2 regions of the Streptomyces sp. NPDC030838 genome follow, and region 2 is predicted to be linked to the other one. Evidence: riboswitches for the same ligand, from Rfam matches in the RefSeq annotation. Region 2 holds a riboswitch; the other holds the start of a gene.
What was found. A riboswitch is a leader RNA that binds a small molecule or an ion and turns the genes downstream of it on or off. The one in region 2 is predicted to bind cyclic di-AMP.

Region 1: it holds a riboswitch for cyclic di-AMP, as region 2 does, so the genes downstream of both, ACZ42A_RS04955 (M23 family metallopeptidase) here and ACZ42A_RS13250 (M23 family metallopeptidase) in region 2, are expected to answer to the same signal.

The regions. Positions count from the first base shown of each region.
Region 1 is NZ_JBVIED010000001.1:1,096,570-1,100,086, reverse strand. It holds gene ACZ42A_RS04960 (tyrosine-protein phosphatase) at 1-437, opposite strand, end outside; cyclic di-AMP (ydaO/yuaA leader) riboswitch at 1,155-1,313, shown strand; gene ACZ42A_RS04955 (M23 family metallopeptidase) at 1,318-2,268, shown strand; gene ACZ42A_RS04950 (DUF6250 domain-containing protein) at 2,470-3,177, shown strand; gene ACZ42A_RS04945 (SGNH/GDSL hydrolase family protein) at 3,304-3,517, shown strand, end outside.
Region 2 is NZ_JBVIED010000004.1:16,913-20,429, reverse strand. It holds gene ACZ42A_RS13260 (GTP cyclohydrolase II) at 1-641, shown strand, start outside; tRNA gene ACZ42A_RS13255 (tRNA-Met) at 707-780, shown strand; cyclic di-AMP (ydaO/yuaA leader) riboswitch at 1,105-1,283, shown strand; gene ACZ42A_RS13250 (M23 family metallopeptidase) at 1,295-2,335, shown strand; gene ACZ42A_RS13245 (aldo/keto reductase) at 2,450-3,394, shown strand; gene ACZ42A_RS13240 (PrsW family intramembrane metalloprotease) at 3,438-3,517, opposite strand, start outside.

The DNA of each region.
Region 1 (3,517 bases), on a different contig from region 2:
AGGGCGTGCAGCACCTGGGAGTGCTCCGCGGTGCGCTCCTTGATGATCATGCGGTACGAGGCGATCATCCGGCCGGCCGCCTGGCCGTCCCCGAGGATCTCCCGCAGCTGGTCCAGGTCGCCATCCCGCACCATCTTCCAGAACTCGGCGCCGTCGGCCGGGTCGCTCAGCGGCAGGTTCACATTGCGCACGCCCGGCAGTTCGACGTCCGGGCCCTCCAGCTTCTGGTCCGCCGCGTTGCGGAAGTCGAAGATCGTGTGCAGGCCCAGGGAGGAGAGGAACACCGCGTCCTCGGCGGTGGCGTGCGCGAGATGGCCACTGCGGTAGAGCACTCCGTACCGCACCCGGCGTCCGTCGACGGTCGGCAGGCCGCCCACGTCACGGAAGTTGCGCACTCCGGCCAGTTCGGGCTCGGTCGACGGGACCTGCTGCGTCACGTGGGCTCCTCCCAGTCGGCCCCGCCGGCGCTGCTCGTCGGCGGGCACGCCTCCGACCATACGACATGGATTCCTGAGGCAATGAGTTGTCCACAGGCGGCATACCCGGCCGGGCGGTGCGGTCCACAGATGTTGCCGAGAAGCACCTCGCGCCTCCACGGCTGCGCCCTCGGCTGGTCCGGCTTCTGGCGGATCGGCGTTGCCCAACTGCCCCCCGCGCGCGTGCAAGGCCGAGTCCCTGGTGCACTACCAGACGGGACGAAAGCGGACGGAATTCCGCAATCGGCTCGCACTGACAGAGTCGTACGAACGACGCGAAACGGGCGAAGTGTGCCGAGGTGCCGTGCTGCCGCGGCCCGGCCTGCATGGCGACCTCGATGCGATGGTTCTCCACCTCCGCCGCATCTGAGTGAACTGTCCGAATTGGCGCCTTCGTTGTAACTCGCTCTGGATCAAAGAGTTCTGGAGCGGTGTCACGTGAGGAGCGTCATATCCGTGACGGTGAGTCGTCCGTCATGTTCACGTAATTCATGCGTCTTTCAAGGGCGTTTGCGCGCAGAGAAGGCTCTGTAATCCACAGAGGGTGACCGCGAATTCCGTGACGGAAAAGATCGAAAAGCGCCCGTGGGCAACCTTTCGCTTGTCCCTGTGCGTCTTGGTCGCTTACGTTCCACACCGATCCAGGCGGAACGCCGAATCCTGCCGCCGCCTGGTCTCCGCGCAAACTCACCCGTGCACGGCAGGAGCGGGGGACCCACAGGTACACCGCCTGCTCCGGTCTCCGGAAACAGGCTTGGGGTCAAGCCGCGCCTCGGCGCGGCCGGACATCTCCAGTCCGCACCCGACAGCTCACCTCGCAGGCGCCGGAGAGGAATTCGCCATGCCCGCGAAGGGTAAGCACCGCCGTCCGAAGACCCAGCGCTTCACCCGTTCCATCGCCGTCGCCGGAACCGGTGGCGCCGCGCTCGCCCTGCCCCTGATGGGGGCCGCCGGCGCCCAGGCCGCCACCCCGCAGTCCGTTCCCGAAAAGGCCGTCCAGTCGGTCGCCTCCGTCCAGAAGACGGCGGAGAAGAAGGCCGCCGTGAAGAACTCCGGTGTGCGTACCTACACCGTGCAGTCGGGCGACTTCCTCTCGAAGATCGCCGACGAGCAGAATGTCGCCGGCGGCTGGCAGAAGCTCTACGCCGACAACCGCGACGCCGTCGGCGAGGACCCGTCGCTGATCCACCCCGGCCTGAAGCTCTCCCTCGGCAAGAAGGCCGCCGCGGCCGCGCCGAAGTCCTCGTCCTCCGAGGCCGCCAAGCCGGCGCAGCCGTCGCAGTCGACGCAGCGCTCCGACTCCTCGGCGCCGTCCGAGTCCTCCCAGGCGGCCGAGTCGTCGTCCTCCGAGGCCTCCACGGCCGCCCAGACCACCACCGCCTCCACCGGTTACACCGCCCCCGTCGCCGGCGCCGGCGTCGGCACCGCCTACAAGGTGGCGGGCAGCATGTGGTCCAGCGGTTACCACACCGGTGTCGACTTCGTCGTCCCGACCGGCACCTCGCTCAAGGCCGTCGGCGCGGGCACCGTCGTCTCCGCCGGCTGGGCCGGCGCGTACGGCAACCAGGTCGTCATCAAGCTCGCCGACGGCTACTACGCCCAGTACGCCCACCTGTCCTCGCTCTCGGTGTCGGCCGGCCAGTCCGTGACCGCGGGCCAGCAGGTCGGTCTCTCGGGTTCGACCGGCAACTCGACCGGCCCGCACCTGCACTTCGAGATCCGCACCACCCCGAACTACGGCTCGGACGTGGACCCGGTCTCCTACCTCCGCACGAAGGGCGTCTCCCTCTGACCCCATCCCGCCGCGCCGGTTCCTGACCCCGGCCGCACGCGCCACCGAAGGCCGGACCCCGATCCCCGGGTCCGGCCTTCGGTGTTTCGTTGCGATGGTGTGGCGGGGGTGCGCGGGGGATCGACAAGGGCGTGAGTGCCGGGACACAGTGATCCCTGTCGATGGAGCAAGCGCTTTCCCTCCCGTAAGGAGCCGTATCCCGTGACGACCACACGCAGGGCTTTCGGAGCCCTGGCCGCCGGTGCCGCCCTGGCCGCTCTCGCCCCGGCCGGGACCGCGCAGGCCGCGCCCCGCCGGCGCCGTCTCGTCGCCCGCGACGACTTCCGCCACGGCCTCGGCCAGTGGGTCACCGAACTCCAGGACGGGGGCACGGTCACGGCCTCCCGCGGGGTGCTGGACATCGACGTGCCCAGCGGGGCGACGGTGTGGTTCAGACAGCGGCTGCAAGGGCCGTACGTCCTGGAGTACACCGCCACCGCGGTCTCGGCGGGCGGCGCCAACGACCGTGTCTCGGACCTCAACAACTTCTGGAACGCGACCGACGTCCGCTCCCCGGACGACCTCTTCGCCACCCCGCGCGGCGGCGCGCTGGCCGAGTACGACCACCTGACGACGTACTACGCGGGATACGGCGCCAACTACAACACCACCACCCGGCTGCGCCGGTACGTCGGCGAGGCCGGGGTCCGGCCGCTTGTGTACGACTACACCGAGCCGCTGCTCGTGCCGAACGAGCCGAACCGGGTGCGGATCGTCTCCGCCGGATCGACCGTCCAGTGGTGGAACAACGGGCGGCTCGTCTTCGACTACACCGACCCCGAGCCGTACACCGCGGGGCACTTCGCCTTCCGCACGGTGTGGAGCCATTTCCGGGTCAGCGACTTCCGGGTGTGGCGGCTTATTCCGTAGTTGACCAATCTTTGAAGAGTGGCTTATCTCACCGCCCGTCAACCCCTGCCTACGGTCGCGTAGGTCACATTCGAAGGTGAATCATGAGCCGACGTGGCAGACGATTCGAAGAATGACAGCAGATCAGTGATCGGGTCGTACGTGGCGGTGGGGGACAGCTTCACCGAGGGCGTCGGCGACCCCGGCCCCGACGGGGCGTTCGTCGGCTGGGCCGACCGGCTCGCGGTGCTGCTCGCGGACCGGCGGCCCGAGGGCGACTTCCGGTACACCAACCTCGCCGTGCGCGGAAAGCTGCTCGACCAGATCGTGGCGGACCAGGTGCCGCGGGCCGTCGAACTGG
Region 2 (3,517 bases):
TGTCCGACATCCCCGCCGCCACCCCCCGTGCCCGCGTCCGGGTCCCCCTGCACTTCCACGACGGCTACCGCGTCGACGCCGAACTCGTCACCTTCCACGGCCTCGCCGACGGCCGGGAGCACCTCGCCGTCGTCCTCGGCGACCCGGCCCTCGGGCGGACCCCGCTCGTCCGGCTCCACTCCGAGTGCCTGACCGGCGACGTCTTCGGCTCCGCCCGCTGCGACTGCGGCCCGCAGCTGCGCGAGGCGGTCGAGCGGATCGCCGAGCGCGGCGGCGTTCTGCTGTACCTCCGGCAGGAGGGCCGCGGCATCGGGCTGTACAACAAGCTCGACGCGTACGCCCTCCAGGACCAGGGGCTCGACACCTACGAGGCCAACCTGGCCCTCGGCCTTCCCGAGGACGCCCGCGACTACACGGCCGCCGCCCAGATGCTCACCGCCCTCGGCGTCACCGAGCTGGACCTGCTCTCCAACAACCCGGACAAGGCCGAGCAGCTGCGCGCTCTGGGTGTCGGCGTCCGTGACCGTGTCCCGACCGGTGTCTTCACCACCGCCCACAACGTCCGCTACCTGCGCGCCAAGGTCCTTCAGACCCAGCACACCCTGCCGCTGGCCGACCTCACGGAACTCAGCGCCGGCTGATCGGCGAGGCGGAGACAAACCCTGGCGCGAAGCGTCCCGCGCATGGCGTACACTGGAATCACCGACGCGGGGTGGAGCAGCTCGGTAGCTCGCTGGGCTCATAACCCAGAGGTCGCAGGTTCAAATCCTGTCCCCGCTACTGAAGGCTCAGGGCCGGAATCCATGGAGATGGATTCCGGCCCTGAGTGCTTTTCCGTCCTCGAAGCGCATCTGTGCGCGGAGACGTCACGGGGAGTAAGTGGGCGACCCCACTCCGCATAACATCTGAGTCACCATCAAAAACCGGGACGCTGCTGAAGTGTTTCTGAGTGCGGGTCAACTCGCCCGATTTTCGCCGCTCATGAGGTGTACGTCCACCCGGGTGACCGTAATGATCAAGCGGAACCGCTTGGAAATCACCCCCCGGTTCTATTAACGTCCGATAACGCAGCGCGGTCGTCCCAGCCGTCACAAGAGGCGGCTCCGTGCGCACGCGCCGAATCCCGTAGGGAACCGGGGAACCACCACCTTGGGGTGAATCGGGCGTAAGGGGTCGGGTCCGCACGGCTGAAAGTCGTGTGCGGCACGGCTGATTTACGCGCGTAGGAGACCTTCCTGCTCCGAACCCGTCAGCTAACCCGGTAGGCGAGAAGGAAGGAAAGGAGTACGCCCACGTGGCGTCCAACCGGCCTGCCCCCGGGGCCCCGTTCGTGCCCGGCCAGCGCACCGCCGACCCCGCCGACACCTTCGTGTACGGCGATCAGCGCACCGACGAGGGCCCGTGGGAGGAGTGGAACCCCACCGCGGAATCCATTCGCCCCGTACGCGGCCGGCATCGTGTCACCAAGCAGCGCGGCGGCGGACTCGCCCGCAGCTCCACCGTCCTGGGCGTCGGTGTCATAGCCGCCGTCGGCGCGGGCGGCATGGCCACCGCGCAGACCGGCAAGCCGCCGGTGTCCATCTCGATGCCCGACCTGCCGAACGTCGGCTCGCTGATCTCCGACGACACCGACACCGCCGAGACCACCGCCACCCCGCTCAGCAGCCTCGGCGTCACCGCCACCGACACCGCGCAGGGCACCACCGACGCCGGCGAGGCGCTGCGCGCCCGCATCATGGCGCAGGCCGAGCAGCAGCAGGACCAGGCCGAGTCCAAGGCCGCCGCGGAGGCGCTGGCCGCCGCCGAGAAGGAGGCCGCGGAGGCCGCCGCCAAGGCGGAGAAGGAGGCCGAGGCCAAGGCCGCCGCCGCGAAGAAGGAGGCGGAGGAGGAGGCCCGCAGGAAGGCCGAGGCCGAGCGGCTGGCCGAGCTGGCCAAGCAGTTCACGCTGCCGACCTCCTCGTACACCATCACCTCCACCTACGGGCAGGCCGGCGCCCTGTGGTCCTCCGGCTACCACACCGGCCTGGACTTCGCCGCGCCCACCGGCACCCTCATCAAGGCGGTGCACTCCGGCACCATCACCGAGGCCGGCTGGGGCGGCGCGTACGGCTACCGGACCGTTCTCACCCTGAACGACGGCACCGAGATCCTCTACGCCCACCAGTCGTCGATCAACGTCAGCGTGGGCCAGAAGGTCAACACCGGGGACGTCATCGGGCGCGTGGGCGCGACCGGCAATGTGACCGGGGCGCATCTGCACCTGGAGGTGCACACCGGCGACGGCGGCGCGCTGGACCCGCTGAGCTGGCTGCGGAGCAAGGGCCTCACGCCCTGACGCCCGGCTGAGCCCGGCTCTCCCCGATCCCCGGCGGTCCTGACGGCAACCCCCCGACGTCAGGGCTGCCGGTTCACGGAATAGGGCGTTCCGGAGGGTGTGTTGACGCTGAGCATGACTTCTCTGCGCAAACTCGGTTCCTCCGACCTCGAGGTCTTCCCGCTCTCCCTCGGCGGGAACGTCTTCGGCTGGACCGCCGACCAGGACCAGTCCTTCGCCGTCCTCGACGCCTACGCCGCCGCGGGCGGCAACTTCATCGACACCGCCGACGTCTACTCGGCGTGGGTCGAGGGCAACTCCGGCGGCGAGTCCGAGACCATCATCGGACAGTGGCTCAAGACCCGCGGGAACCGCTCCGAGGTGGTCGTGGCGACCAAGGTCAGCCAGCACCCCGAGTACCAGGGGCTGAGCGCCGCGAACATCAAGGCCGCCGCCGACGCCTCCCTGCGCCGTCTCGGCACCGACCACATCGACCTCTACTACACCCACTTCGACCAGCCCGAGGTGCCGGTCGAGGAGATCATCGGCGCGCTCGACGAGCTGGTGAAGGCGGGCAAGGTGCGGCACATCGCCGCGTCGAACATCTCCCCCGAGCGGCTGCGGGCGTCGCTGGAGTTCTCCGACCGGGAGGGGCTGGCGCGGTACGTCGCCCTTCAGCCGCACTACAACCTGGTGTCCCGGGAGACGTACGAGGGCGATCTCCAGGATGTCGCCGCGCGGTACGGCCTCGCCGCGGTGCCGTACTACGCGCTGGCCTCCGGGTTCCTGACCGGCAAGTACCGGCCCGGTACGACGGTGGAGAGCGCCCGGGCGGCCGGTGCGGGCAAGCATCTGGAGAGCGAGCGGGGGCGGCGGGTGCTCGGCGCGCTCGACGACATCGCCGCCGCGCACGACGTCCCGGTCGCGACGGTCGCCCTCGCGTGGCTCGCCGCACAGCCGACCGTGGTCGCGCCGATCGCGTCCGCGCGGACCGTGGAGCAGCTGGGGGCGCTCGTGGGGGTCGCGGAACTGCGGCTCAGGGAGGAGGAGCTGGCGCGGCTGGGGGAGGCTTCCGCCTGAAGGTCCGGTACGGCTTCGGCCTAAGGTCCGGTACGGCTTCCGCCTAGGTCCGGTACGGGTTGTACGCCGGGTTCGGGTGTGCCGGGTTCGGGTGTGCCGGGCTCGGATGTGCCGCGTACCGGT